4 regions of the Streptomyces sp. NPDC028991 genome follow, and region 4 is predicted to be linked to each of the others. Evidence: riboswitches for the same ligand, from Rfam matches in the RefSeq annotation. Region 4 holds a riboswitch; each other region holds the start of a gene.
What was found. Region 4 has a riboswitch for cyclic di-AMP ahead of ACZ4V1_RS09505 (C40 family peptidase). Riboswitches for the same ligand answer to the same signal wherever they lie in the genome.

Region 1 (7,278 bases), on a different contig from region 4:
GTCCCACGGCCTCGCACTCGTTCACCCGTGAGCCGCCATTCTCACCCGAATCGGTGAGGATTGGTGTCTTCCGTGGTGTCCATCTGACCAAATCGGCCAAGGGGAATCGTCAGACCGCGGGCTCAACTCCGCCTACTCCTGCGGGATGACACGGAGGGGCCGCGACTCCCCCGGCCCGTAGGGGGCGGGGTACGCGGCCGGGCGTTCAGCCGGCCCGGTGCACCACGGCGTCGCACAGCTCCACCAGCGCGGCCTTCGCCTCGCACTCCCTGAGCGGGGCCAGCGCCGCCCGGGCGTCCTTGGCGTACCGGATGGTGTCCTGCCGCGCCTGCTCCAGCGCGGGGTGGGCGCGCAGCAGCCGCAGCGCCTCCGCGTGCCGCGCGTCGTCGCTCAGGTCGGAGTCCAGCAGCTCGCACAGCGCGATGTCCTCGGCGAGCCCGAGCCGCGCCGCCCGCTCCCGGAGCCGCAGCACCGGGAGGGTCGGGATTCCCTCGCGCAGGTCGGTCCCGGGCGTCTTCCCCGACTCGTGGGAGTCGGAGGCGATGTCCAGGACGTCGTCCGCGAGCTGGAAGGCGACACCGAGCCGCTCGCCGTACTGGGTCAGCACGTCCACGACCGTCTCGTCGGCGCCGGACATCATCGCCCCGAACCGGCAGGAGACCGCCACCAGCGAGCCCGTCTTGCCGCCCAGCACGTCCAGGTAGTGGTCGACCGGGTCCCGGCCGTCCTGGGGCCCCGCCGTCTCCAGGATCTGGCCGGTGACGAGCCGCTCGAACGCCAGGGCCTGCACGCGGACCGCCTCGGGCCCGAGGTCGGCGAGGATCTGCGAGGCGCGGGCGAACAGGAAGTCGCCGGTGAGGACGGCGACCGAGTTTCCCCAGCGGGTGTTGGCACTGGATACGCCACGCCGCACGGCGGCCTCGTCCATCACGTCGTCGTGATAGAGGGTGGCGAGGTGGGTCAGCTCCACGACGACGGCCGAGGGCACGATCCCGGGGGCGTAGGGGTCGCCGAACTGGGCGGAGAGCATCACCAGCAGTGGCCGGAAACGTTTGCCGCCGGCTCGCACCAGGTGCTGGGCGGCCTCCGTGATGAACGGAACCTCGCTCTTGGTTGCCTCAAGCAACCCTTCCTCGACAGCAACCAATCCGGCCTGGACATCGGCTTCCAGAGCCTGGTCCCGCACGCTCAGCCCGAACGGCCCGACGACGGTCACGAGGGGTCTCCTGTCTGCTGGTGTCTACTGGCGATTACCTGGTTTGTCGATAGGTCGCTGCCACCACTCAAGTCAGCGTATCCGGTCACCTTTCGATCACCGCGAGCGCCCACCGTTACAGGCCGGTCGGTATCAGATCATGCACAGTATGTTTTTGATCAGGTGATATGAGCAGACATTGATCGACATCGCCAGGGCCGGAACCCGCCACGGAAGATCACATCACTCCCCCCAACGGCCCGCACTGCGAATACGTCACCCACTCGGCGCACTCCACCCTCACCTCGAACGGATGCCCGCACGGCGCGCCGAAACACCGCTCAGGGCGAGGCGAGAGACGGGGCGCGCACGACGGCGAGCCCATCCGGCCGCCGGCCGGCATCCGAAGCCCTCCCGGCCTACGGCCGATTGGCTCCCTGTTGGCCTGAATGCCCGATTTGCCATCCTTGTTGAGGCCAGTGAGTTGGCTCACTCCCGCACACCTGTAGGCAACCCCGCCGCCGGCTGTGCCCTCCCTTTGCGCCGCAAGCCAGTTGAGCCTTGGCAGCCGCAAAGGATCAAGCGCCTCAAACACCCCAGACCAAGGTCAACAGGACTGTTGGGTGATTCCTGCACTTGTTTCGGACATCTGCTCTCGCATACGTTCCCGGCCTGTCGGGCGGACGCCGAATCCTGCCACCGCCCGGTCACACAGTCATCCGCCAACAAACTCGCAGGCAGGAGCGGGGGACCCAGGTAAGTCGCCGCACCGGTCACCACCGGAGCGGCTTGGGGTGAAGCCGTGCCCGTCAGGGCCCGGCCGGGCACCTCCCCGCCCGAACCCGACAGCTCACCTCGCAGGCGTAAGGAGAGGGACTCAAGCATGTCTGCCAACGGTCAGAACCGTCACGCCCGCACCGCCCGCCTCGCCCGGAAGCTCGCGGTGGCCGGCACCGGCGCCGCAGTGCTCGCCCTGCCGCTCATCGGCGCCACCAGCGCCTCCGCGGCCACCCCGGCCGCCACCACCTCCGCCGCGTCCGCCACCACGGCGGCGACGACGTACCCGGACAACCTCGACGGCTGGATCCGGGAGTCGCTCGACGTCATGGCGCAGCACGGCATCCCCGGGTCGTACGAGGGCATTCACCGCAACATCATGCGGGAGTCGTCCGGCAACCCGCTCGCCATCAACAACTGGGACATCAACGCCATCAACGGCACCCCGTCCAAGGGCCTGCTCCAGGTGATCGACCCGACCTTCCAGGCGTACCACGTGCCCGGCACCTCCTGGGACCCGTACGACCCGGTCGCCAACATCACCGCCGCCTGCAACTACGCGGCCGACCGGTACGGCTCGATGGACAACGTCTTCGGCGCGTACTGATCCGCGCGGAACCGCACCGGGCTGCGCGGAGCCGCACCGAACTGCGCCGCACCGCACTGAGCTGCGCCGAGGCGTACTGAGCCGCGCCGAGGCGTACTAAGAGGTTCCGAAGATCCGCTCGAGGACGACGGCCACGCCGTCGTCCTCGTTCGTCGTGGTGACCTCGTCGGCCACCGCCTTGAGTTCGGGGTGGGCGCCGGCCATGGCGACGCCGTGCGCCGCCCAGTCGAACATGGGGATGTCGTTCGGCATGTCGCCGAAGGCGATCGTCCGCCGCCGGCCCAGCCCCAGGCGCTCGGCGGCCATCGCGAGGCCGGTCGCCTTGGTGATGCCGCACGGCTGGAGCTCCACCGTCCCCGGCCCCGACATGGTGACCGTGGCGAGGGAGCCCACCACCGCGCGTGCCGTCGCCGCCAACTCGTCGTCGGTCAGGTCGGGGTGGCGCAGCAGCACCTTGCTGATCGGCGCGCTCCACAGCTCGTCGCGCCGCTCGACCCGCACCGCGGGCAGCGTCGGGTGGGGCATCAGGTAGCCCGGTTCGATGAGCGTCAGGCCGTCGACGCCGTCTTGGTCGACCGCGGCGTGCACCTGCCCCACCTCGGCCTCGATCTTGCCGAGCGCGGTCTCGGCCAGCTCCCGTTCCAGGGTGACCGACCACAGCATCCGGTGTGCGCCGGCGTCGTACACCTGCGCGCCCTGGCCGCACACCGCGAGCCCCGTGCAGCCGAGGCGGTCGAGCAGGGACCGCACCCGGGGCGCCGGCCGCCCGGTCACCACCAGATGCCGCGCACCGGCCTCGGCCACCCGCGTCAGCGCGGCCAGTGACCGGTCGGACACGGTGTCGTCGCCGCGGAGCAGCGTGCCGTCGAGGTCGGTGGCGACGAGTGAATACGCGGTGCGGTCCATGATCAGAGAATACGGACACCGCACCTGTCCGACTCACCCGCGATCGCTTCCGAACGAGGACGCGCGAGGTCGGCACGAGTCCGCACGAGTACGGCACGAGTGCGCACGAGGACGCACGTTCGTGTCCGAAACCTGGCACATCACCGGCTTCATCGGCTAAAGCCGGTTAAGGGCCTGTGCACCGGTTGGCAACAACATGGTCCGCTACCTACCGGCCGAACCGTCCCCGGGGGTACCGTCCTTCTGTCCAGGGGGACTTGATCGGGGGGTCGGGTTGAACAGCGGACGTGTGCGCGTGCTCAGGCCGGAGGAACTGGGCGAGGGGGAACGGGAGCACTGGCGCGAGCTGCGCGCCAAATCGACGGCACCACGCAATCCGTTCATGGAACCGGAGTTCACCGACGTCGTGGGCCGGGTACGGCCGCGGGCGCGGGTGGCGGTGGTGTACGACGGCGGTGATGCGGCCGGTTTCCTGCCGCACGAGCGGGGACGGCTGGGTCAGGGCCGGGCGATCGGGCTCGGCGTCTCGGACTGCCAGGGCGCGGTGCTGCGCCCGGGCCTCATCCCGGACACCCGGGAACTGCTGCGGGCCTGTTCCCTGTCGAGCTTCGCCTTCGACAACCTCGAGGCGGAGCAGGGGCTGTTCGTGCCGCACGCCGCCGAGGAGCACACCACCTACGTCATCGACGTGGAGCAGGGTTACGAGGCGTACGAGAGCGTACTGCGCGACCGGTCGCCGAAGTTCCTGAAGACCACCCTCGCCAAGGAGCGCAGGCTCGGCCGTCAGGTCGGGGACGTGCGCTTCGTGTTCGACGAACGTGACCCGGCCGCGCTGCGCACGCTCATGGAGTGGAAGTCGGCGCAGTACCGCAGGACGGGACGCCGGGACCGGTTCGCGCAGGAGTGGATCACCCGGCTCGTCGGACGGCTCGCCAGGACCCGGGCGCCTGAGTGCACCGGCACCCTGTCCGTGCTCTACGCCGCAGGCCGCCCGGTCGCCGCCCACTTCGGACTGCGCTCGGCGACGGTCCTGGCGTGCTGGTTCCCGGCGTACGACCCGGACTTCGCCAAGTACTCGCCGGGGCTGGTGCTGCATCTGCGGATGGCCGAGGCCGCCGCCGCCGCGGGCATCGGCATGCTCGACATGGGGCGGGGTCCCGCGGAGTACAAGGACTCGCTGAAGACCGGAGACCTGTCCGTGTACGAGGGGGCGGTGACGCGGGTGGGGGCGGGCGCCGCGCTGCACTGGCTCGGCCGCGAGCCGGCCCGCCGCGCGCACGGCTTCGTGCGCGACCGGCCCCGGCTGGCGTCGCTGGCGGTACGGACGCTGAGGGGCGCGGCCCGGCTGCGCCGGTCATGACGGAGGGCAACCACGAGGGGGTGGGCGCATGGCCGGTGTGCGGCGTGCGCGGCAGGAGACACGGCGGGCGATAGAGGGGTTCCTGAGCATCGGGCCGGTGCAGGTCGCCGAGCTGGATCTCGGCGGCGAGAGCGCGGCGGCTGACACCACCGAGCGGGGCGATGACGCCGAACGGGGCACGGGGGCCGACGGCACCGAGCGGGGCGCGAGGGCCGAGGGAGCCGAGGGAGCCGACGGCACCCAGCAGGGCAATGAGGGTGACGGCACCCAGCGGGGCGATGGGGGTGACAGCACCGAACGGGCGGAGCTGAGACCCGGGCCGGGCAGCGCGCCGGTGACGTCCGGCGCGGTTTTCCTCCTGGTCAGGCGGGCGGGGGTGCCCGTCGGCACCCTGCTCGGGCAGGTGCCCGAAGGAGCGGATCCCGCAAAGGTGCTGACCGGACTCGCCCGGGAGCTGCCGCACGGGGAGCCGCCCGAGCCGTTGCCCGGGCCGCCGCCGTCCGCCAGTGTCGTGGTCGCCACCCGGGAACGCGCGGACCAGCTCGCCCGCGCGCTGGACTCACTGCTCGCGCAGGACCACCCGGACTACGAGATCGTCGTCGTCGACAACGCGCCCACGACCGAGGAGACCCGCGAACTCGTCGAGCGCAAATACGGCGAGCGGGTGCGCTACGTGTGCGAGCCGGTGCCCGGACTCGCCATCGCCCACAACCGGGGCCTCGCGGCCGTACGGGGCGAGGTGGTCGCCTTCACCGACGACGACGTGGTCGCCGACCCGAGCTGGCTCACCGAGCTGACCGTCCCCTTCGCCGCCGATCCGCGCCTGGGCTGCGCCACGGGGCTGATCCTGCCCGCGCGGCTGCGCACTCCCGCCCAGGTGCTCCTGGAGAGCCACGGCGGCTTCGCGAAGGGGTTCACCCCGCGGACGTACGACCCCGAGCGCCCGCCCGCCGACGAGCCGCTGTTCCCGTTCACCGCGGGCCGGTTCGGCTCCGGCGCCAACATGGCCTTCCGTACGTCGGTGCTGCGGTCGGTCGGCGGCTTCGACCCGGCGACCGGCGCGGGCACACGCGCGCGGGGCGGCGACGACCTCTACGGCTTCGTCCGCGTCCTCGCCCTGGGCCAGCGGCTGCGTTACACCCCGCGCGCGCTGGTCTGGCACCACCACCGGGAGACCTGGCGTGACCTGGAGACCCAGGCGTACGGCTACGGCGCGGGCCTCACCGCGTATCTCACGGCGATCCTGGTGAACCGGCCGGCGCTGCTGCCGGCCTTCCTCGCGCGGGTGCCGGGCGGGCTCGCGCACGCACGGGGCCTGACCGCCGTACGCGCCGCCGACGCCGGTGCGGACACGGCGGCGGAGGTTCCGGGCGGGCACGACTCCCGCACCCATCCATGGCCACGGCGTCTGTCCCGGTTGCAGCGCCGGGGCATGCTGTACGGCCCCGTCGGCTATCTGCGGGCCCGCCGCGCCCTGCGTACGGTCGGGCTGGAGGCGCGATGAGCGAGGCCGGGGCCCCGGGAGCGGCGGGGGCGCGGGACGACGTCCCCGCGGCAGACGGACCGAGCGGGGCGCCCCGACCGAGGGGGACCAGCGGGACCAGCGGGACCAGCGGGACCAGCGGGGCCAGCGGGACCAGCGGGACCAGGGCGAACGAGTCGAATGGGGCGAGCGGAACGGGCGGATCCGGCGGGCACATACCGGTCTTCCTCTACCACGCCGTGATGGACGATCCGCCCTCCTGGATCGCCGAGTTCACCGTCACGCCCAAGGAGTTCGCCTCCCACCTGGACGCGATCGTGGACAGCGGCATGACGCCGGTCACGATCAGCGTGCTCGCCGACCACCTCACCGGGCGGGCGCCCCTGCCGCCTCGGCCGGTGCTGCTCACCTTCGACGACGGCTTCGCCGACCTGCCCGGTCCCACGGCCGAGGCGCTGGCCGAGCGTGCTCTGCCCGCCACCGCCTATCTCACCACCGGGGCCATCACCCCGGGCGGTCGCAGTCTGCTGCCCCCGGCCCCGATGATGACCCTGGACGCGGCGGCGGAGCTGGAACGTTCCGGCATGGAGATCGGCAGCCACACCGTCACCCACGCCCAGCTCGACACGCTGCCCGCCAAAGGGCTGGCGTACGAGCTGCGCACGTCCAAGGCCGTACTGGAGGACGCCCTCGGGCACCCGGTCCGCCACCTCGCCTACCCGCACGGCTACAACAGCGCGAAGGTACGGTCGTTCTCGGCCCGCGCCGGGTACGAGACGGCGACCGCCGTGCGGCACGCGCTCAGCTCGGACCGCGACGAGCGGTACCGCATCGCCCGGCTCATCGTGCGGCGGAGCCACACGGTCGCCGACGTCGAGGGGTGGCTGGCAGGGGCGGGCGCCCGGATCGCCCCCTACCGGGACGAGCCGCAGACGGTCGCGTGGCGGTGG
Region 2 (7,278 bases), on a different contig from region 4:
AACGCCGCCAGCGCTACGACAACGTGCCCTACGGCACGGCGTTCGAGAAGCTGACCGCCCTCGCCTACCCGGAGGGCCACCCCTACCACCACACGCCGATCGGCTCCATGGCCGACCTGGACGCGGCGACGCTGGAGGACGCGCGCGCGTTCTTCCGCACCTACTACGCGCCGAACAACGCGGTGCTCTCGGTCGTCGGCGACATCGACCCCGAGCAGACGCTCGCATGGATCGAGAAGTACTTCGGCTCCATCGCCTCGCACGACGGCAAGCAGGCCCCCCGGGACGGCTCGCTGCCCGACGTCATGGGCGGGCAGCTGCGCGAGATCCTCGAGGAGGACGTCCCGGCCCGCGCCCTGATGGCCGCCTACCGCCTGCCGGAGGACGGCACGCGCGCGTGCGACGCGGCCGACCTGGCCCTCACCGTCCTGGGCGGCGGCGAGTCTTCCCGTCTGTACAACCGGCTGGTACGCCGCGACCGCACGGCCGTCGCCGCCGGATTCGGCCTGCTGCGGCTCGCCGGAGCGCCCTCCCTGGGGTGGCTGGACGTGAAGACGTCCGGTGACGTCGAGGTGCCGGTCATCGAGACCGCCATCGACGAGGAGCTCGCCCGGTTCGCCGAGGAGGGACCCACGGCGGAGGAGATGGAGCGCGCCCAGGCCCAGTTGGAGCGCGAGTGGCTGGACCGCCTGGGCACCGTCGCGGGCCGCGCCGACGAACTGTGCCGGTACACCGTCCTGTTCGGCGACCCGCAGCTCGCCCTCACCGCCGTACAGCGGGTGCTCGAGGTGACGGCCGAGGAGGTCCAGGAGGTCGCCAAGGCCCGCCTGCGCCCCGACAACCGCGCGGTGCTCGTCTACGAGCCGACCGCCCCCGCAGAGGACACCGACGCCGACACGAACGACGCCACCGACGAGAACGAGGAGGCGGCCAAGTGACCGAGCTCGCCACCATGGAATTCCACGCCCAGCCGCAAGCCGGCGAGCCCAAGCCGTGGGCCTTCCCGGCGCCCGGGCGCGGCAGCCTCGGCAACGGCCTCACCGTGCTGCGCTGTCATCGCCCCGGTCAGCAGGTCGTCGCCGTGGAGGTGCTCCTGGACGCGCCCCTGGACGCCGAGCCGGCCGGTCTCGACGGTGTCGCCACGATCATGGCGCGTGCCTTCTCCGAGGGCACCGACAAGCACTCCGCCGAGGAGTTCGCCGCCGAGCTGGAGCGCTGCGGAGCCACCCTCGACGCACACGCCGACCACCCCGGTGTCCGGCTGAGCCTGGAGGTGCCCGTCTCGCGCCTCGCCAAGGCCCTCGGCCTGGTCGCCGACGCCCTCAGGGCGCCCGCCTTCGCGGACGGCGAGGTCGAACGGCTGGTCCGCAACCGGCTCGACGAGATCCCGCACGAGCTGGCCAACCCCGCCCGCCGTGCGGCCAAGGAGCTGTACAAGGAGCTGTTCCCGGCCGGTACGCGCATGTCGCGCCCCCGGCAGGGCACCGAGGAGACGGTCGCGAGCATCGACTCGGCGGCCGTGCGGGCCTTCTACGAGAAGCACGTCCGGCCCGCCACGGCCACCGCCGTGGTCGTCGGCGACCTCACCGGCGTCGACCTCGACGCGCTGCTCGGCGAGACGCTGGGCGCGTGGACCGGCTCCGCGGCCGAGGCGCGCCCGGTACCCCCGGTGACCGCCGACGACACCGGCCGGGTCGTCATCGTGGACCGCCCCGGTGCCGTCCAGACGCAGCTGCTCATCGGCCGCACCGGCGCGGACCGGCACGACCGTGTGTGGCCCGCGCAGGTGCTCGGGACGTACTGCCTCGGCGGCACCCTCACCTCGCGCCTGGACCGCGTCCTGCGCGAGGAGAAGGGCTACACCTACGGCGTACGGGCGTTCGGGCAGGTCCTGCGTTCCGCGCCCGACGGCACGGGTGCCGCCATGCTCGCCATCAGCGGCTCCGTGGACACCCCCAACACCGGTCCCGCCCTGGACGACCTGTGGACGGTGCTGCGCAAGCTCGCCGCGGAAGGGCTCACCGACGCCGAGCGCGACGTGGCCGTGCAGAATCTGGTGGGCGTGGCGCCGCTGAAGTACGAGACGGCGGCGGCCGTGGCGAGCACTCTCGCCGACCAGGTCGAGCAGCACCTGCCCGACGACTACCAGGGGACGCTGTACCGCCAACTCGCCGCCACCGGCACGGTGGAGGCCACGGCCGCGGTCGTCAACGCCTTCCCGGGCGACCGTCTGGTCACCGTCCTCGTCGGCGACGCGGCGCAGATCAAGGAGCCCGTCGAGGCTCTCGGTATCGGTGAAGTCACCGTGGTTGCGGCCGAGTAGCGGCACGCGCGCGTGGCGGCCCTGGTGACCCGAGTGTCATCAGGGCCGCCTTTTGTCCGAATTGAGGGAGAGGCTGCCCGTCTGCCCTGTGGCGTGCGCTACAAAAAGCTTGTTGCGTTTGAGGATTGAAGACAGCCGCGTTTAGCGTCATCCGGGCTGTTCGTCAGGCAGTGCGCCGCACCCGCGGCACCGGACAGCCATCGCCGAGTCCCCGTACGGCGCGAGCCAGGGGAGCCGGGGACCCATGCAGTCCCTGGGGTGAATCGGACGCCCGCGCGCAGCGAGGGGGTCCGTAGGAGACCTTCCACCTCCGAACCCGTCAGCTAACCCGGTAGGCGAGAGGGAAGGAAAGGACCAGCCTCTACATGGCGTTCACGCGCGCCACCGGGAAGCACCGCCGTCCCAGCCGGGTGCACCGCACCACCGCCCGCGCGGCGGGTGTCGCGGCCCTCGCCACCACCGGCGTCGTCGGCACCCTCGCGGCTCCTGCGCTCGCCGCCGAGTCCGAGGCGGAGCAGAGCGGACTCACCCCGGTCGTCACCATCGGCGACTCCATAGCCCACGAGATCGACGCCCAGGCCACCGCGCAGGAGCAGGCGGCCCTGCACGCCGCCGCCCGTGAGGCGGCCCAGGAGGCCGCGCGCGAGCGGGCGGCCGAGGCGGCGAAGGAGGCGCGCGAGGCCAAGGAGCGCGCCGCACGCGAGGCGGAGCGCAAGCGCCTCAACACCTTCGTGTCGCCGATCACCGCCTCCTACGTCTCCACCGCCTACCAGGCCGGCAGCTCTCTGTGGTCGTCCGGCAGCCACACCGGCATCGACTTCCACGCCGCCAGCGGCACCTCCGTGCACGCGGTCGGCGTCGGCACCGTCGTGGAGGCCGGCTGGGGCGGGGCGTACGGCAACCAGGTCGTCATCAAGATGCACGACGGTACGTACACGCAGTACGGCCACCTGTCGTCCATCGGCGTCTCGGTCGGCCAGTCGGTCGGCGCCGGGCAGCAGATCGGCCTCTCCGGCGCCACCGGCAACGTCACCGGACCGCACCTGCACTTCGAGGCCCGCACGAGTTCCGAGTACGGTTCGGACATGGACCCCGTCGCCTACCTCCGCTCCCACGGTGTGAACCTCTGACGTAGCGCGGGTACGGCACCCGAAAGCCCCGGCTTCCCGAGCCGGGGCTTTCGCATTTCCGCGCGGGTCCCGGAAGCGCCGTCGTCCAAAAAACGTCCATGAAATCCGCCGCACCGTCGGAATATCCGCTTGATTGGCCTAGAGTCACTGAACACGCGTCAATCGTCGACGTTTCACGGGGATTAAGGCGGAGGTCGGGTATGCGTATTCCGGCGCACTCGGTGTGCACGGCGATCCGGGACGACATCGTCACCGGCGTCCACGGACGCGGCAGCCGGCTCACCGAGGAACTTCTGGCCCGCCGCTACGGCGTCTCCCGCGTCCCCGTCCGCGAGGCCCTGCGTACGCTGGAGGCCGAGGGCTTCGTGGTGACGCGGCGGCACGCGGGCGCGTGCGTCGCGGAACCCACCGAGCAGGAGGCCGCCGACCTGCTGGAGACGCGTACGCTCCTCGAGCCCCTCGGCGCCTCCCGCGCGGCCCGGCGCCGCACCGAGGCGCACCTCAAGGTGCTCCGCGGGCTGGTGAGGCTCGGGCAGGAGCGTGCCAGGCAGGGCAACAGCGAGGACCTGCGCTCACTGGGCGGATGGTTCCACGAGACCCTCGCCCAGTCCGCCGGCAGCTCTTCCCTGGCGGCCTTGCTGACCCAGCTGCGCCACAAGATCGCCTGGATGTACGTCGTTGAGGCGCCGGCCGGACCCGTGGAGTGCTGGGCGGAGCACGGCGCGATCGTGGACGCGGTGGCCCGGGGCGACGGCGAGCGCGCGCGGGCGCTCATGACGCTGCACACCGAGCGGTCGGCGTCGGCGCTCAGACTGCGATTCACCTCCGGCGGCGGGCGGACGGAGCGTGTGAGGAACTCGCAACGTCCCGTAAACACGCCGAGCCTGCGGCATTAACACGGGGGCCGTATACAAAGAGGGGGTAATTCGGGGGGGGGGTGTTCTCTGCTGCCTATTTCCTGTTGTGCTCGAAAGTGTGGGGGAGCGGAAAGCGAAAGCGAAAGGCCCGCCCAGTGTTCCGGGCGGGCCTTTCGGTGCTGCCGTTGATCAGACGGTCTCGGGGAGTTCCTCGAGTCCTTCGGAGACCAGCTTCGCCAGTCGGTCCAGGGCGGCGTCCGCACCCTCGGCGTCGGCGGCGAGGACGATCTCCTCGCCGCCCTGGGCGCCGAGGCCGAGGACGGCCAGCATGGAGGCCGCGTTGACGGGGGAACCGTCGGCCTTGGCGATCGTCACCGGGACGCCTGTGGCCGTGGCGGCTCGGACGAAGATGGAGGCGGGGCGGGCGTGGAGACCCTCGGCCCAGCCGACGTTGACGCGGCGCTCAGCCATGTGATGCTGCCCTTCAGGTGTTCAAGGTTTCATGTTGTCTAGACCAGTCTTGTCTAGACCAGTTTCCCACATCGTGAAGCGTGCCGGGACGGCACCGTGCACCGTCCCGTGTGGTCGCCGGACCGCGGCCTCGGCCCGGCCTTCCGTCCTCCACAGACTGCCTCGCGCCGTTGTCGTACGCGAGCCGTACTCTGGGGCCCATGCAGACCTCGTCGGACCGGCACGAGTACCCCGCCCACTGGGAGGCCGACGTGGTGCTGCGCGACGGCGGCACCGCGCGCGTCCGCCCCATCACCGTTGATGACGCCGAGCGCCTGGTCAGCTTCTACGAGCAGGTCTCCGACGAGTCGAAGTACTACCGCTTCTTCGCGCCGTACCCTCGCCTGTCCGCCAAGGACGTCCACCGCTTCACGCACCACGACTTTGTGGACCGGGTGGGACTCGCGGCCACCATCGGCGGCGAGTTCATCGCCACCGTACGCTACGACCGGATCGGCGCCGGTGGAACACCCGCCTCGGCACCGGCCGACGAGGCCGAGGTCGCCTTCCTCGTCCAGGACGCCCACCAGGGCCGTGGCGTCGCCTCCGCGCTGCTGGAACACATCGCCGCCGTCGCCCGCGAGCGCGGCATCCGCCGCTTCGCCGCCGAGGTGCTGCCTGCCAACACCAAGATGATCAAGGTGTTCATGGACGCCGGGTACACCCAGAAGCGCAGCTTCGAGGACGGCGTGGTCCGCCTGGAGTTCGACCTCGAACCCACCGACCGCTCGCTCGCCGTGCAGTACGCGCGTGAGCACCGCGCGGAGGCGCGTTCCGTTCGGCGGCTGTTGCAGCCCGGTTCGGTCGCGGTCGTCGGTACCGGCCGCGCACCGGGAGGCGTCGGTCGCAGCATCCTCGGCAACATCCGGGACGCGGGCTACACCGGCCGGCTGTACGCCGTGAACAAGGCCCTTCCCGAGGGGCAGAAGGAGCTCGACGGGGCGCCCGCCCGCCGCTCGGTGCGCGAGATCGACGGGCCGGTCGACCTCGCGGTCGTCACCGTGCCCGCCGAGCAGGTCCCCGAGGTCGTCACCGAGTGCGGCGAGCACGGTGTGCAGGGCCTCGTGGTGATCACCGCCGGGTATGCCGACAGCGGTCCCGACGGACGTGAACGCCAGCGCGCCCTCGTGCGGCACGCGCGCACGTACGGCATGCGGATCATCGGCCCCAACGCCTTCGGGATCATCAACACCTCCCCGGACGTGCGGCTCAACGCCTCCCTCGCCCCCGAGATGCCGCGCCCCGGCCGGATCGGTCTGTTCGCCCAGTCCGGCGCCATCGGGATCGCCCTGCTGTCCCGGCTGCACCGGCGAGGCGGCGGCGTCACCGGCGTCACCGGCGTGTCGACCTTCGTCTCCTCCGGCAACCGGGCCGACGTCTCGGGCAACGACGTCCTCCAGTACTGGTACGACGACCCGGAGACCGACGTCGCGCTGATGTACCTGGAGTCCATCGGCAACCCGCGCAAGTTCACCCGCCTGGCCCGGCGGACGGCGGCCGTCAAGCCGCTGGTGGTGGTCCAGGGCGCCCGGCACGGCGGCGTGGCGCCGCAGGGGCACGCGGTACGGGCGACACGGCTGCCCCACGCGACGGTCTCCGCGCTGCTGAGGCAGGCCGGCGTGATCCGCGTCGACACGATCACCGACCTGGTCGACGCGGGGCTGCTCCTCGCCCGCCAGCCGCTGCCCGCCGGGCCGAGGGTGGCGATCCTGGGCAACTCCGAATCACTGGGCCTCCTGACGTATGACGCCTGCCTCTCCGAGGGGCTGCGTCCGCGTCCTCCCCTGGACCTGACGACGGCGGCCTCGGCGGACGATTTCCACGCGGCTCTCTCCCGTGCCCTGGCCGACGACACCTGCGACGCGGTGGTGGTGACCGCCATCCCGACGGTGGGGGAGGGAGCGGCGGGTGACGCGTCCCTGGCCGAGGCCCTGCGATCGGCGGCGGCCGCGGTACCCGCAAAGCCGGTCTTGGTGGTCCACGTGGAACTGGGCGGCTTGGCCGAAGCCCTGTCCGCGGCGGCGAGCACGGCGCCACAGGCGGTCTTGCCCGGTGAGCCGCGGACCGCCGCGCCCGCCGGCCCCGAGGCCGGCCCGCCCGCGCGGCCCCGGGCGGCCGAGACACCCGGCTCGCGGGCGACCGCGCCCGGAGAGAGCGGGGCGATCCCGCCCGGCGAGCCGCAGACGACCTCGGCTTCCGGGCGTCAGGCGGCGCCGCCCGCCCACCCTCAGGCGTCCTCGCCGTCCTCGCCGTCCTCGCCGTCCTCGCCGTCCTCGCCGTCCCCGGCGTCCCCGGCGAGTATCGCCCCGTCGGCCGCTCCCGCGTCCGAGCCCGCAGGGGCTCCCGAAGGAGCCCGCCTCATCCCCGCCTACCCCGCCGCCGAACGGGCCGTCCGCGCCCTCGCCCAGGCCGTCGCCTACGCCCAGTGGCGACGCGACGCGGCCGACCCCGGGAAGGT
Region 3 (7,278 bases), on a different contig from region 4:
CCGCCTTCATGCCGAGCCATGTGCCTTTCTGGTTCACGTCGATGACGCGGTCCCAAGCCTCTTCCCGCGTGTCCTCGATACCTGGCCAGTCCAGGATGCCGGCGAGGTTCACGAGCACGTCCAGCGTTCCGAACCGGTCGCGTACGACGGTGATCACTTCATCCCACTCCCGCGCGGAGGAGACATCGAGGCGGGCAGCGACGACCTCCGCGCCGCGTGCCCCGATCCGGTGGGACAGGTCCCACAGGGGGCCTTCGGCGACATCGGTGATCACCAGCCGGGCGCCTTCGCGGGCGAAGAGTTCGGCGGTCGCTGTGCCGAGGCCGCCGGTCGCGCCCGTGATCAGCGCGACCTTGCCGTCGAGTCGTTGTCCTGTCATGGATATGGTCCTTGATTCTCGTTGCTGCCGGCTGGCTGACTGATTGCCGTGTCGGGACCTCTTGGTCCGCCGACGGCGGATCGGCCCCCGGGTGACAGGGCGGGCGGGGGCGCGCGCCCCGGCCTCCTCTACGACGACTTCTGCTCCCGGTAGAGCACGAGGTGCTCGTGATGGAGCACTCCGTCCCGGATGTCGCCCGTGGCGGTGAACCCGGTGTCGTCGACGTAGTCCAGGTGGCTGCCGGTCACCGTGTACCGGCCGGTGTACGCGCTGCGCCGCTCGCCACGAGCTTCGTCGTAGCGGCCGTCCGGCAGCAGCTCCTGACGGATGTGACCATCCGCGGTCACCCACATCCCGACCACGTCGACGTGGTGGCCCTCAACGGTCCCGGCCATGGCGGACTCCTCTCCTCGAGTAGGGCGGTCTTTCCCGCTCCACCGAGTCTGGGCAGGTCAGCGGCCATCAACCAGGACGCGTGCTGCCTGGGTGCGGCACACCCAGGCAGCACACCGGGCCGCCGCCTAGCCTGAACACATGGACGACAACCACCTGGGAGACTTCCTGCGCACACGCCGCGCCGGCCTGCGGCCGGAGGACGTCGGTATGGCGAGTTACGGGGCCCGCAGAGTCGCCGGACTGCGCCGCGAGGAGGTCGCCGTCTTGGCCGGAGTGAACGCCGACTACTACACCCGCCTGGAACAAGGCCGCGAGCGCAACCCCTCACCCCAGGTGGTCGACGCGCTCAGCCGCGCGCTGCGCCTCGACGTGGACGCCCGCGCGCACGTGTACCGACTGGCCGGGGCCACGCCGAACGACCGGCCCTCCGTCCACGCCGCCGAGCGGGTCAGCCCGGCGCTGCGACAGCTGATGGACGGCTACCCGAACACTCCGGCGTTCGTCATGAGCCGGACCCTGGACCTCCTCGCCGTCAACGCTCTGGCCGACGCCCTCTACGCCCCGTTCGAGCCGACGGACAACCTGGCCCGCATGACCTTCCTCGACCCCGCGGGCCGCAACTTCTACACGGACTGGGACCGGGCAGCGCAGGCCACCGTCGCCAACCTTCGCGAGGCGACCGGATTCGACCCGGACAACCCACGGCTGCGTGAACTCGTCCGCACCCTCACGGAGCACAGCGCGGACTTCACCCGCCTCTGGAACGCCCACACCGTGCGCGGCAAGACCCAGGACGCCAAACACTTGCTCCACCCGGACGTCGGCCCCCTCACGCTCACCTACCAGGCTTTCGACGTACGCGAAGCACCCGGCCAGCAGCTCGTCATCTACCACGCCGAACCAGGCAGCCCCAGCGCCCAGTCCCTCAATCTGCTCGGTTCCATCCATGCCACCCGGCGCCGGCCCGACCCCCGGCCCCACCGCTGATCAGCCGACGGAACATGGAGATCGGCGGCAAGGTGCCCCGGCCGGCTTCGCCTCCGCGTGCTTCACAGGCGGTCGCCGAGCTACGCGGTACCGGCCGCCCGGTGGGCTGCTGCTCGCCTCCGTTCCGCCGTTCCCCGGGCCCGAACTGGCAGGATGGGCGGGCACGCCGTGTCCACACGGCGGGTCGGTCGGGATGGAGAGTGTTCACCGGTCTCGTCCGCGGAAGTCCAGGGCCATCCCACCGGAGTCGCCTCGATGCCCCTCCCCTACGTCCTCCTCTCCGCCGCCGTCTCCCTCGACGGCTACCTGGACGACACCGGCCCCGAACGGCTCCTGCTCTCCTCCCCGGCCGACTTCGACCGCGTCGACGAGGTGCGGGCCTCCGTCGACGCGATCCTCGTCGGCGCCGGCACGATCCGGGCCGACAATCCGCGTCTGCTGGTGAACTCCGCCGAGCGGCGGGCGGCCCGGGTCGCGGCCGGGGAGGCGGAGTACCCGCTGAAGGTGACGGTCAGCGCCACCGGCGAGCTGGACCCGGCGGCAGCGTTCTGGCACACGGGTGGGGAGAAGGTGCTCCTGACCACGGACGACGGCGCCCGGCGGGCCCGCGCGCTGGGGATCGCCGCCGACGTCGTGCCGCTCGGGGCCGCACTCGACTGGCGCACGGCGCTGGAGTACCTGCACGACCGACGGGGCGTGCGGCGGCTCATGGTCGAGGGCGGCGGGACCGTCCACACCCAGCTGCTGCAGCGGGAACTCGCCGACGAACTGCAGCTCGTCCTCGCGCCGCTGTTCGTGGGCGACCCGGACGCGCCCCGGCTGTTCGGGCCCGGCGCCTACCAGAGCGGGCGGCTGCGGCTGGTGGAGTCGCGGCGCATCGAGGACGTGGTGCTGACGCGGTACCTGCCCACCGCCCCCGGCACCGGCGACCGCGTCACCGCCGCCGACCGGCACTGGCTGGAGCTCGCCTGTGAGCTGGCGGAGCTGTGCCCGCCGTCGGAGACGGCGTTCAGCGTGGGGGCGGTCGTGGTCGCCGCCGACGGGACCGAGCTGGCGCGGGGCCACTCCCGGGAGGGCGGCGACCCCGTCGTGCACGCCGAGGAGGCCGCGCTCGCGAAGGCCGACCCCGCCGATCCGCGCCTCGCGACCGCCACCGTGTACAGCAGCCTGGAGCCGTGCGCCCGCCGCGCCTCCCGCCCCGCGCCCTGCGCCCGGCTGATCCTCGACGCCGGGGTGCGCCGCGTGGTCACGGCCTGGCGCGAGCCGGACACCTTCGTGCCGGGGGCCGACGGCAGCGGGGTGCTCGCGGCCGGGGGCGCCGGCGTCGTCGTACTGCCGGAGTACGAGCAGCGGGCGAAGGCGCCGAACCGCCACCTGGAGGGGTAGGGGGATACGGATGTGCATTCCACCCCCGGGATGACGTACAGTAGAGACACAACGGCGCGGGGTGGAGCAGCTCGGTAGCTCGCTGGGCTCATAACCCAGAGGTCGCAGGTTCAAATCCTGTCCCCGCTACTCAAGGCCGAAGGCCGGAATCCATGAGGATTCCGGCCTTCGGTGCGTTCACGGACGTGATCCCGGCACCCGCCACCCTCACCCGACCGGCCCCCACGGCTCGCCCCCCGCCCCCGCTCCGGGAAACCTGGGGGACGGGACGGCAAGCGGCGCGGACGTGCGGGGTGGCGGGAGACGAGTGGTGCGGCCAGGTGACGTGGACGACGAGGGAGCCTACGCCCGGGCCGGCGGCCGGCTTCCCCGCGATCCCGTGCCCGACCCCGGCCTCGGTGACCGGCCGGAGCCCCTGCCGGTCACCGAGGCCACGGGGCCGGTGCGGCGGTGGCGGGCCTCGTACGGGCGGACCTTCTTACGCCTGCTCCCCGTGCTGCTGATCGTCGTCGCCATCCTGTACGACATCTTCACCCCGAGGTACTTCACCGCGGGCCCCCTCTACACGGCCGCGCCCCTGGTCGCCGCCCCGGTCTACTCACGGCGCGGCACGGCGCTCACCGGCCTGGCCGTGGTGGCCGCCGTCGTCGGACTGCAGCTCGGCAAGGGCGTCATCCACTACGTCGACTCGCTCACCGAGTTGATCACCATCGCCACGGTCGCCGTGCTCGCCGTACTCGTGAACGGCTTCGTCCGCCGCACCGGCGAGCGTCTCGTCTCCGTCCGCGAGATCGCCGAGGCCGCCCAGCGGGCCGTGCTGCCGGAGCCCGCCGAGCGGATCGGCGGTTTCGAGATCGCCGCGTGCTACGAGGCCGCGCAGGCCGACGCCTTCATCGGCGGTGATCTGTACGCGGTGCAGGACAGTTCGCACGGCATCCGGCTCATCGTCGGCGACGTGCGCGGCAAGGGCATGGGCGCGGTGGCCGCCGTCGCCGTCGTGATCGGCGCCTTCCGGGAGGCCGCCGAGCAGGAGGCGACCCTGGAGGCGGTGGCGCAACGGCTGGAGCGGGCGCTGGCCCGCGAGGGCACCCGGCGGGAGGGGCTGGACGCCTTCGAGGGGTTCACCACCGCCGTGCTCGCCGAACTCCCGCACGGCGACGGGACCGTACGCATCGTCAACCGCGGCCATCCGCCGCCCCTGCTGCTGTACGCCGACGGCACCCTGCGGCCGCTGCCCGCCCGCGAGTCGGCGCTGCCGCTCGGCATGGGGGAGCTGGGCGTGTGGCCCGACCGTGCGGAGGAGGCCGAGTTCCCCGGTGGGGCCACGCTGCTGCTGTACACCGACGGGCTGTCGGAAGCACGGGACACGCGGGGGGAGTTCTACGATCCGCACGTCCGGCTGGCCGGCCGGGTGTTCCGGCACCCGGTGGAACTGCTCGACACCCTCGCCGACGACGTGCGCCGGCACTCCGGGGGCGGCATGGCCGACGACATGGCACTGCTCGCCGTACGACGACCTTGATCGATATCACCGGACGTGACGGACCGACCGCCCTCCGCATAACAACTGATACACCGTCAGAAATTTGTGATGGAAGGGGGAATACCGAGAGCCGGTCAACTCGCCCGGTTTTCACCGGTCACGAGGCGTACGTCCCGGCCGGATTCGTTAATGATCAAGAGGAACGGCTTGGAATCCGAGCCTCACGTCTATTAACGTTCGATAACGCAGCGCGGTCGTCCCAGCCGTCACAGAAGGCGGCTCCGTGCGCACGCGCCGAATCCCGCAAGGGAACCGGGGAACCACCACATTGGGGTGAATCGCTCGTACGACGCCGTGGAGACACGGCGGATATACGCGCGTAGGAGACCTTCCTGCTCCGAACCCGTCAGCTAACCCGGTAGGCGAAAGGAAGGAAAGGAGTACGCCCACGTGGCGTCCAACCGGCCTGCCCCCGAGGCCCCGTTCGTGCCCAGCGGGCACGACACCGACACCTTCGGCTACGACGGCTACCGCACCGAAGAGGGCCCCTGGGAGGAGTGGAATCCCACCGCGGACTCCATCCGCCCCGTACGCGGCCGGCACCGCGTCGCCAAGCAGCGCGGCGGACTCGCCCGCAGCTCCACCGTCCTCGGCGTCGGTGTCATAGCCGCGGTCGGCGCGGGCGGCATGGCCAGCGCGCAGACCGGCAAGCCGCCGGTGTCGATCTCCGTGCCGGACCTGCCGAACGTCGGCTCGCTCATCTCCGACGAGGAGGAGCCGGAGCCGGAGGGTTCCACCACCCCGCTCAGCAGCATCGCCACGGTCTCCGCCGACACCACCTCGGAGAGCACCACCGACGCCGGCGAGTCGCTGCGCGCCCGGATCCTGGCGCAGGCCGAGCAGCAGCAGGCCCAGGTCGAGACCAAGGCCGCCGCCGAAGCCGCGGCCGCCGCCGAGAAGAAGGCAGCGGAAGCCGCCGCCAAGGCGGAGAAGGAGGCCGAGGCCAAGGCCGCCGCCGCCAAGAAGAAGGCGGAGGAGGAGGCCGCGAAGAAGGCCGAGGCCGAGCGGCTCGCGCAGCTGGCCAAGCAGTACACGCTGCCGACCTCCTCGTACACGATCTCCTCCACCTTCGGCCAGGCCGGCGCCTACTGGTCCTCCGGCCACCACACCGGCCTCGACTTCGCCGCCCCCACGGGCACGCTGCTCAAGGCGGTGCACAGCGGCACGATCACGTCGGCCGGCTGGGACGGGTCGTACGGATACAAGACCGTGCTCACCCTCGACGACGGCACCGAGGTCTGGTACGCCCACCAGTCCTCCATCAGCGTCAGCGTCGGCCAGAAGGTCACCACCGGTGACGTCATCGGCCGTGTCGGCGCCACCGGCAACGTCACCGGCGCCCACCTCCACATGGAGGTCCACACGGCCGGCGGTGGCGGTATCGACCCGATGGCGTGGCTGCAGAGCAAGGGCCTCACCCCCTGATTCCCGCCTCACCCCCGATTCCCGCCTCGCGCGCTGCCCGTCTCCGCTGATCCCCGGCGGTCCTGACGGCGTCCCCCCGACGTCAGGGCTGCCGGTGCGCGATGGGCGGTTTGCGGGAACTTTGCCCCGTTTCCGGAATCGCCCCGTCCAGTACGGTCGTTGACGCAGGACATGACTTCTCTGCGCAAACTCGGCTCCTCCGACCTGGAGGTCTTCCCGCTCGCCCTCGGCGGCAACGTCTTCGGCTGGACCGCCGACCAGGACACCTCCTTCGCCGTCCTCGACGCCTACACGGCCGCGGGCGGCAATTTCCTCGACACCGCCGACTCCTACTCCGCGTGGGTCGACGGCAACAGCGGCGGGGAGTCCGAGACCCTCATCGGCAAGTGGCTCGCCTCCCGAGGCAGCCGAGGCGACGTCGTCCTCGCCACCAAGGTCAGCCAGCACCCCGAGTACCCGGGACTGACGGCCGCGAACATCAAGTCCGCCGCCGACGCCTCGCTGCGCCGCCTGGGCACGGACCACATCGACCTCTACTACACCCACTTCGACAAGCCCGAGGTGCCGGTGGAGGAGATCATCGGCGCGCTCGACGAGCTGGTGAAGGCGGGCAAGGTCCGGCACATCGCCGCCTCCAACATCTCCGCCGAGCGGCTCGCGGCGTCCCTGGAGTTCTCCGACCGAGAGGGCCTCGCCCGGTACGTGGCCCTCCAGCCGCACTACAACCTGGTCTCGCGCGAGACGTACGAGGGTGAGCTCCGCGAGCTCGCGGAGCGCGCGGGCCTGGCCGCCGTGCCGTACTACGCCCTCGCGTCCGGCTTCCTCACCGGCAAGTACCGGACCGGTGCGGCGGTCGACAGCCCGCGGGCGGGCGGAGCCGCGAAGCACCTCGGGACCGAACGCGGCCGACGGGTCCTCGCCGCCCTGGACGAGATCGCCGGGGCCCACGACGCCCCCGTCGCCACGGTCGCCCTGGCCTGGCTGGCCGCGCAGCCGACGGTGGCCGCGCCGATCGCGTCCGCGCGCACGGTGGAGCAGTTGCCGGCGCTGCTGGGCGTGGCGGAGCTGAGCCTGACGCAGGGCGAGGTCGGGAGGCTTACCGAGGCGTCGGCCTGAGACCGTACGGCTGCGGGTCTACGGCCGGTAGGGACGGGGCGGGGCG
Region 4 (7,278 bases):
CCTCTTCTTCCGGGTCGACGACCTGGACGCCGCCGTTGCCCGCGTACGGGAGCTGGGCGGCTCGGTCGAGGACCTCGGCGAGCAGGAGGAGGGCGAGGGGGGCGCGGAGTCGGTGGCCCGGTTCGGGCGGTTCGCACTGTGCCGTGACGACCAGGGCTCCTCCTTCGGTCTGCACGAGCCGCCGAACGGGGGATGAACGCGGCCGTGCCGCCCTTCGGCCCTTCGGCGATGCGGCCCCTCGGCCGCTCGGCTTCGGCTGCTCGGCTTCACTCGGCTTCGGCCGTCGGCGAACGCCCGATTCCCGCGACATCCCCGCCCTCGTAACGTACGTCCTGTACATTTTTTACAGAGGTAGTGCAGCCGAAGACGTTCCGTCACGAGGAGGGGTCCGCCATGACCCGACCGTCCGCCCGTCACGTCCTGCCCGAGTTCACCGAGCGCACGAGTACCGGGAGCCGGACGACGGACCCGTACTCGAAACTACTGGAGGAGCGGATCGTCTTCCTCGGGACGCCGATCGACGAGACCTCGGCGAACGACGTGATGGCGCAGTTCATGCACCTGGAACACCAGGCCCCGGACCGGGACATCGCGCTGTACATCAACTCGCCCGGCGGCTCCTTCACCGCGATGACGGCGATCTACGACACGATGCGCTATGTCACCTGCGATGTGGAGACGACCTGCCTCGGACAGGCCGGCACGTCCGCCGCGGTGCTGCTGGCGGCGGGCACGCCCGGCAAGCGCGCCGTACTGCCGGGCGCACGAGTGGTCATCCGTCAGCCCGCGCTCACCGACCCGGTGGAGGGACAGGCCAGCGACCTGGCCATTCAGGCCGGCGAGTTGACCCGCGTCCGCGCCCGCCTGGAGGAGATCCTCGCGCGGCACACGGGCCGCAGCCCGGAGCAGGTGAGCGCGGACATCGAGCGGGACACCGTCATGGACGCGCAACAGGCCCTGGAGTACGGCCTGGTCGACCGCATCGTGGCCGGCCGCACGATCCCGTCCGCGGCACCCGGCGCGAGGTGACCCACCGATGCTGCCACCGGAGCTGCCGCCCCTGCCCGCCCTGACCCGCGCGGAGGCCGAGCTGATCGACCGGTACCTGGACGTCGTCGACCAGCTCGGCCGCATCAACCCCGCACGGGACGGCGACACCTACCGTGGGCTGCGGGCGGCCCAGGCGCTGGTCGCCAAGGCGACCGCCCTGCGCGACGCACTGGCGCTGATGCACCGGCGGGGCGAGACGGAACTGCACGCCGCCACCCTGACCCGGGCGCTGCGCGTACTGGACGGTGAACGGCGGACGGCACGCGTCAGCCTGCCGCCGCTTTCCGAAAGCTGAGGCGCCACGAGCCGAAACGGACCAAAAGGCGTACCCCCTTTCGGCGTAGCAACACCTCGGATTTCCGGCCGGCCCGGCTTGCGCGATCCCCGCGCCCGAACAGCGGAATGAGTCACTCCGCCGCTGGTCCCGGTGTCCGCAACGCACTCGACGATGACTCGAACGCAGCACCGCCCACCCGAACGGGTGAGTGGTGAGTAACAACACAAAGGGCACGTTCCGTTGGGATTTTCCCATGGGGCGAGACAAGATCCGTGACTGACGACAAGCCCCCGCCGCAGCGGCGGGGCGGTCCGGGCGGACGCCGAGTCCTGCCGCCGCCCGGACGACCGGTCGACAGGAGTGGATCGGCAGGAGTGGAGGACCCGAGCACAACGGGTCGCCGGAACGGTCGTCTCCGCGGGAGACGCGCCGGGCCGAGCAGCCCTTGGGGTGAAGCCGCACTCGTGTGGCCGGGCAACTTCGCCAGCCCGAATCCGACAGGTCATCCTTCACAGGCGGCTGACGAAGGGTTGCGCATGTCTGCGCTGAATCGTGTCCCGTCGATGATGGCCCGTGCCGGTACGGCCTCGGCCCTCACCCTCGCCGCCGTCGGCGGTTCCGTAGTGGTCCCCGGCGTCGCCTCCGAGGCGGCCGCCGCGAGCCATGCGACGAAGGCCCTCAAGATCGCTGCCTCCAAGAAGGGCGCGCCATACAAATGGGGCGCCGTCGGACCAAGCAGGTTCGACTGCTCGGGGCTGACCCTGTATTCGTTCAAGAAGGCCGGCAAGAAGCTGCCGCGCACCGCCGCCCAGCAGTACAACAAGACCCGTCACATCTCCGCCAAGAACCGCAAGACCGGGGACCTGGTGTTCTTCCACTCGGGCCGGAGCGTCTACCACGTCGGCATCTACGCCGGAAAGGGGAAGATCTGGCACGCCCCGAAGACCGGGGACGTGGTGCGTCTGCAGAAGATCTGGACCGGCAGCGTCTGGTACGGCCGGGTCAAGTAGCGCGCCCGAGGGGGTGACGGTGCCCTGACCCGCCGTCACCCCCTCGGGTGCGCGGTATCCGCATGCGGTGCGCCGGGGGCCGTCGGCGCCTCACCGCTGGGTCCCCTGCCTTCCCACGGCCCGTCCGACGGCCGTGGCCGCCGGTTCGGCGGGCACCGGGCCGCCCGGTGGCGCCCAGGGAAATTCGACGGAGATGGTCTTGCCACCCTCCCGGGTGGGCCGCACTCTCAGCTTGCCGCCGCATTCCGCCGTCAGCCAGCGGATGATCACCATGCCCCGGCCGTTGTCCTGCTGGACGGCGGCGGGCAGGCGCTTGGGAAACCGCGGATGGCTGTCGGTGACGCCGATGCGCAGCCGCTCGTCGCGGTCGAGCACGAGGCCCACGGTGAAGGTGGGTGACTGCCCGAACGTGTGCTGGACCGCGTTGGTCGTCAGCTCGGAGACGATGAGCCGGACGGTTTCGGACAGGTCGGTGTCCGGCGGCAGACCCCACTCCGCCAGGGTGCCGACCACATAGGTACGCGCTGCGGCCACCGAGGCGGGTTCGCTCGGCAGAGTGACGGATGCTTCCAGGTGGTCTGCCATGGCGACGTCGTCCCTTTCCCACGGGACCGCAGCCGGACACGGAGCGGATGGTTCGAGTACGGTCCCGGACTGGTGCTTCGCCGCCAGAGTGCCATCACAAGGCTCGTGAAGGGCGGCGATCCACCAAGATATGCATATATCTGTCGCTCGAAGCGGTGAACTCTGCGACGGCAGAGCGTATTTGGGCGACTCACAGGGAGTAAAGGAGTGGCCCATGCAGCACGGCCCCGTGGTGCGCCGTCGGAAGCTGGGCGCGGAACTGCGCGCCCTGCGCACGTCGGCGGGGATCACCAGTGGCGAGGCGGCCCGGCTGGTGGGCTGGCACCAGTCGAAGGTCAGCCGGATCGAGACCGGGACGAGCGGGGCGAAACCGGCCGACGTACGGTTACTGCTGGACGCCTACGGCGTGGCCGACGACCAGCTGCGGGAGCTGCTGGTGATGCTGGCCGGCTCCGACGACTCGGGGGGCCGCAACCACTGGTGGCACGCCTACCGAGGGGTACTGCCGCCGACCTACCGCGATTTCATCAGCCTGGAGTCCCAGGCCAGCGCGATGCGCACGCTGGAGACCACGGTGGTCCCCGGACTCCTGCAGACACCGGAGTACGCCCGCGCGGTGACGCGCGCCGCGGCGGACGGGCTGCCCGAGGAGCGCCTCGACACGCTGGTGGAGGTCCGGCTGGCCCGGCAGGACGTGCTGCGGGCGCAGCCGCCGCTCCGGCTGAGCGCGGTCCTGGACGAGGCGGTGCTGCGCCGGGAGGTGGGCGGACCCGGCGTCATGGCCCGTCAGCTGGCGCGACTGGTCGAGGCCGCCCGCCTCCCCCATGTCCGGCTCCAGGTACTGCCGTTCGCCGCCGGGGCGCACATCGGTGTCACCGGCCCTTTCGTAATCTTCTCTTTTTCGAGCACTTCTGATCTGGACGTGGTGGTTCTCGACCACTTGACGAGTAGCCTGCATCTCGAACGGAAAGAAGACCTAGAGGCCTACACCGAGGCCTTCAACGCCCTTCTGATCCATGCCCTTTCGCCCGAGGACTCGTTGGACTTCATCGCCGCGACCGCGGCAGGCGCGTAAGGAGGCACCATGACAGGCTCCATGACCGCACTCTCCCGGAACATCCCTGCCAGTACCGATCTGTCCGACGTGCGGTGGCTGCGCAGCAGCTACAGCACCGGAGCGAACAACTGCGTCGAGACCGCCCGGCCGTCGGCCGGCCCCTGTGCCGGACTGCTCGCCGTGCGCGACTCCAAGGACCCGGCGGGACCCGCGCTGCTCTTCTCCCCCGAGAGCTGGGCGTCGTTCACGGCCGGGGTCCACCGCCCCTGACCCCGGTACACCGTCTGGCGGCACACGGCCGTGTCACGCCGACTCATGGCCGCGTCTCGCCGATCACCCGTACAGCGCGTTCGATCTGCTCCCCGGAGAGGTCCGCACGAGCGGTCAGCCTGAGCCGTGAGATGCCGTCGGGTACGGAAGGAGGACGGAAGCAGCCCACGGACAGGCCGGCCGTACGGCAGTCGGCCGCCCACCGTACGGCCGCCTCCGGGGAGGGGGCGCGCACCGAGACGACCGCGGCGTCCGGACGTACCGCGGAAAGCCCCAGCGCGGTCAGACGCGCGTGCAGTTCGGCCGCCACCGCGCGTGCCCGCGCCGCTCGTTCCGGCTCGCGGCGCAGCAGGGTGAGCGCCGCCAGCGCCGCGCCCGTCGCCGCGGGGGCGAGGCCGGTGTCGAAGATGAAGGTCCGGGCCGCGTTGACCAGGTGCTCGATCACCCGGGCGGGGCCGAGCACGGCACCGCCCTGACTGCCGAGTGACTTGGACAGCGTCACCGTCACGACGACGTCGTCGGCGCCCGCGAGTCCCGCCGCGTGCGGGGCGCCCCTGCCGCCGTGGCCGAGCACACCGAGGCCGTGGGCGTCGTCGAGGACCAGCCCGGCGCCGTGCTCCCGGCACACCTCGGCGAGGGCGGCTAGGGGGGCCGCGTCCCCGTCGACCGAGAAGACCGTGTCGGAGACGGTGACGGCCGGCCCGTCGTGCGTCCCCAGTGCCTTGCGTACGGCGTCCGGGTCGGCGTGCGCCACGACCTGGGTCGTCCCGCGCGCGAGCCGGCAGCCGTCGATCAGCGAGGCGTGGTTGCCCGCGTCGGAGACGACGAGGGAGCCGTGCGGCGCCAGCGCGGTGACCGCGGCGAGGTTGGCCGCGTAGCCGGAGGAGAAGACGAGCGCGGCCTCGAAACCGCAGTGGGCGGCCAGCTCGCGTTCGAGCTCGGCGTGCAGTTCGGTCGTGCCGGTCACCAGCCGGGAGCCGGTCGCGCCACCGCCCCAGGCCCGCGCGGCCCGCACCGCGCCCACGGTGACCTCCGGATGCCGGGCCAGTCCGAGGTAGTCGTTGCTCGCCAGGTCCAGCAGCGGCGAGTCGGCCGGACGAGGGCGCAGAACACGTACGAGTCCGGCCCGGCGGCGCGCCCGGGCCTGCTCGTCGATCCAGCCGAACGCCATGGGTCGGTCCTCCGGAGTTTTGTAGGCAGTGGACAGACATTAGCGGCACGACAGCCCCCGCGAGGTGTGGCGATACCCACACGCCGATCTGTCAGTGTTGTGCGAACTCTCCTTGGCCCCGGGCGGCCCCTTAAGACAGGATCGGCTCTCATGGACCTGCTGAACACGCTGGTGGACAAGGGGCTTCGGCGCGAGACGCCGACCCGCGAGGAGGCTCTTGCCGTCCTCGCCACTTCCGACGACGACCTGCTCGATGTGGTGGCCGCGGCCGGCAAGGTACGCCGTCACTGGTTCGGGCGACGGGTGAAACTCAACTACCTCGTCAACCTCAAGTCGGGCCTGTGCCCCGAGGACTGCTCCTACTGCTCGCAGCGGCTCGGCTCCAAAGCCGAGATCCTCAAGTACACCTGGCTCAAGCCCGACCAGGCCTCCCAGGCGGCCGCCGCGGGCGTGGCCGGGGGCGCCAAGCGGGTGTGCCTGGTGGCCAGCGGACGCGGTCCGACCGACCGGGACGTGGACCGGGTCTCGGACACCATCAAGGCGATCAAGGAGCAGAACGAGGCCGTCGAGGTGTGCGCCTGCCTGGGCCTGCTCTCCGACGGCCAGGCGGAGCGGCTGCGCGAGGCGGGTGCGGACGCCTACAACCACAACCTCAACACGTCCGAGGCGACGTACGGGGACATCACGACCACGCACACGTACGCCGACCGGGTGGACACGGTGAACAAGGCGCACGCGGCCGGGCTGTCCGCCTGCTCGGGGCTGATCGCGGGCATGGGCGAGAGCGACGAGGACCTGGTCGACGTGGTCTTCTCGCTGCGCGAGCTGGACCCGGACTCGGTGCCGGTCAACTTCCTGATCCCGATGGAGGGCACGCCGCTGGCCAAGGAGTGGCACCTCACCCCGCAGCGGTGCCTGCGCATCCTGGCGATGACACGGTTCGTCTGCCCGGACGTCGAGGTGCGCATCGCCGGCGGTCGCGAGGTCCACCTGCGCACGATGCAGCCGCTCGCCCTGAACCTGGCCAACTCCATCTTCCTCGGCGACTACCTCACCAGCGAGGGGCAGGCGGGCCATGCCGACCTGGAGATGATCGCGGACGCCGGTTTCGAGGTGGAGGGCGCCGACCAGGTGACCCTGCCCGGGCACCGGGCGACGGCAGGCGGCGGCTGCGGGTCGCACGACAGCGGCGGCGGCTGCGGGTCGCACGGCAGCGGCGGGGCCTGTGGTTCCGCCCCGGCCGAGGCGGATCGCGACTCCGTGTCGGCCGCCGCGTCCGCGGTGGCCGGCGAAGCCCGCACGGACCTGGTCGCCGTACGCCGCCGTGGTGCCGGAACGGACCTCGCGCCCAATGCCTGAGCCCGCGCTGACCGTGGACGAGCTGCTGGCCCTCGACCGGCGGCACGTCTGGCATCCGTACGGCCCCATGCCCGGCCGGCGGGACCCGCTCGTCGTGGAGTCGGCGAGCGGGGTGCGGCTGCGGCCGGCCGATGGTTCGGGCGAGCTCGTCGACGGCATGTCGTCCTGGTGGTCGGCGATCCACGGCTACAACCACCCGGTGCTGAACGAGGCCGCGCGGGAGCAGCTCGAGCGGATGAGCCATGTGATGTTCGGCGGACTCACCCACGAGCCCGCCGTGCGCCTGGCGAAGCTCCTTGTCGACATGTCACCCGAGGGTCTGGAGCACGTCTTCCTGGCCGACTCGGGTTCGGTGTCGGTCGAGGTCGCGGTCAAGATGTGCCTCCAGTACTGGCGTTCGCTGGGTCGCCCTGCCAAGCGTCGCCTGCTGACCTGGCGCGGCGGCTACCACGGCGACACCTGGCAGCCGATGTCGGTGTGCGATCCCGACGGCGGGATG

Region 1: it holds a riboswitch for cyclic di-AMP, as region 4 does, so the genes downstream of both, ACZ4V1_RS05005 (transglycosylase SLT domain-containing protein) here and ACZ4V1_RS09505 (C40 family peptidase) in region 4, are expected to answer to the same signal.
Region 2: it holds a riboswitch for cyclic di-AMP, as region 4 does, so the genes downstream of both, ACZ4V1_RS26960 (M23 family metallopeptidase) here and ACZ4V1_RS09505 (C40 family peptidase) in region 4, are expected to answer to the same signal.
Region 3: it holds a riboswitch for cyclic di-AMP, as region 4 does, so the genes downstream of both, ACZ4V1_RS10285 (M23 family metallopeptidase) here and ACZ4V1_RS09505 (C40 family peptidase) in region 4, are expected to answer to the same signal.

Annotation. Positions count from the first base shown of each region.
Region 1 covers NZ_JBVHVP010000002.1:199,474-206,751, reverse strand. The annotation lists gene ACZ4V1_RS05010 (polyprenyl synthetase family protein) at 206-1,216, opposite strand; cyclic di-AMP (ydaO/yuaA leader) riboswitch at 1,906-2,073, shown strand; gene ACZ4V1_RS05005 (transglycosylase SLT domain-containing protein) at 2,079-2,579, shown strand; gene ACZ4V1_RS05000 (HAD family hydrolase) at 2,676-3,485, opposite strand; gene ACZ4V1_RS04995 (GNAT family N-acetyltransferase) at 3,760-4,845, shown strand; gene ACZ4V1_RS04990 (glycosyltransferase family 2 protein) at 4,874-6,349, shown strand; gene ACZ4V1_RS04985 (polysaccharide deacetylase family protein) at 6,571-7,278, shown strand, end outside.
Region 2 covers NZ_JBVHVP010000016.1:130,215-137,492, forward strand. The annotation lists gene ACZ4V1_RS26950 (M16 family metallopeptidase) at 1-938, shown strand, start outside; gene ACZ4V1_RS26955 (M16 family metallopeptidase) at 935-2,323, shown strand; cyclic di-AMP (ydaO/yuaA leader) riboswitch at 2,515-2,676, shown strand; gene ACZ4V1_RS26960 (M23 family metallopeptidase) at 2,689-3,453, shown strand; gene ACZ4V1_RS26965 (GntR family transcriptional regulator) at 3,654-4,349, shown strand; gene ACZ4V1_RS26970 (HPr family phosphocarrier protein) at 4,500-4,781, opposite strand; gene ACZ4V1_RS26975 (bifunctional acetate--CoA ligase family protein/GNAT family N-acetyltransferase) at 4,982-7,278, shown strand, end outside.
Region 3 covers NZ_JBVHVP010000004.1:17,870-25,147, reverse strand. The annotation lists gene ACZ4V1_RS10315 (SDR family NAD(P)-dependent oxidoreductase) at 1-379, opposite strand, end outside; gene ACZ4V1_RS10310 (Atu4866 domain-containing protein) at 508-774, opposite strand; gene ACZ4V1_RS10305 (helix-turn-helix transcriptional regulator) at 914-1,762, shown strand; gene ACZ4V1_RS10300 (dihydrofolate reductase family protein) at 2,018-3,148, shown strand; tRNA gene ACZ4V1_RS10295 (tRNA-Met) at 3,204-3,277, shown strand; gene ACZ4V1_RS10290 (PP2C family protein-serine/threonine phosphatase) at 3,459-4,670, shown strand; cyclic di-AMP (ydaO/yuaA leader) riboswitch at 4,914-5,071, shown strand; gene ACZ4V1_RS10285 (M23 family metallopeptidase) at 5,082-6,116, shown strand; gene ACZ4V1_RS10280 (aldo/keto reductase) at 6,288-7,232, shown strand; gene ACZ4V1_RS10275 (PrsW family intramembrane metalloprotease) at 7,251-7,278, opposite strand, start outside.
Region 4 covers NZ_JBVHVP010000003.1:411,384-418,661, forward strand. The annotation lists gene ACZ4V1_RS09490 (VOC family protein) at 1-196, shown strand, start outside; gene ACZ4V1_RS09495 (ATP-dependent Clp protease proteolytic subunit) at 394-1,029, shown strand; gene ACZ4V1_RS09500 (hypothetical protein) at 1,037-1,345, shown strand; cyclic di-AMP (ydaO/yuaA leader) riboswitch at 1,716-1,860, shown strand; gene ACZ4V1_RS09505 (C40 family peptidase) at 1,864-2,337, shown strand; gene ACZ4V1_RS09510 (ATP-binding protein) at 2,428-2,922, opposite strand; gene ACZ4V1_RS09515 (helix-turn-helix domain-containing protein) at 3,137-3,997, shown strand; gene ACZ4V1_RS09520 (DUF397 domain-containing protein) at 4,019-4,249, shown strand; gene ACZ4V1_RS09525 (8-amino-7-oxononanoate synthase) at 4,293-5,420, opposite strand; gene bioB (biotin synthase BioB) at 5,571-6,779, shown strand; gene ACZ4V1_RS09535 (adenosylmethionine--8-amino-7-oxononanoate transaminase) at 6,772-7,278, shown strand, end outside.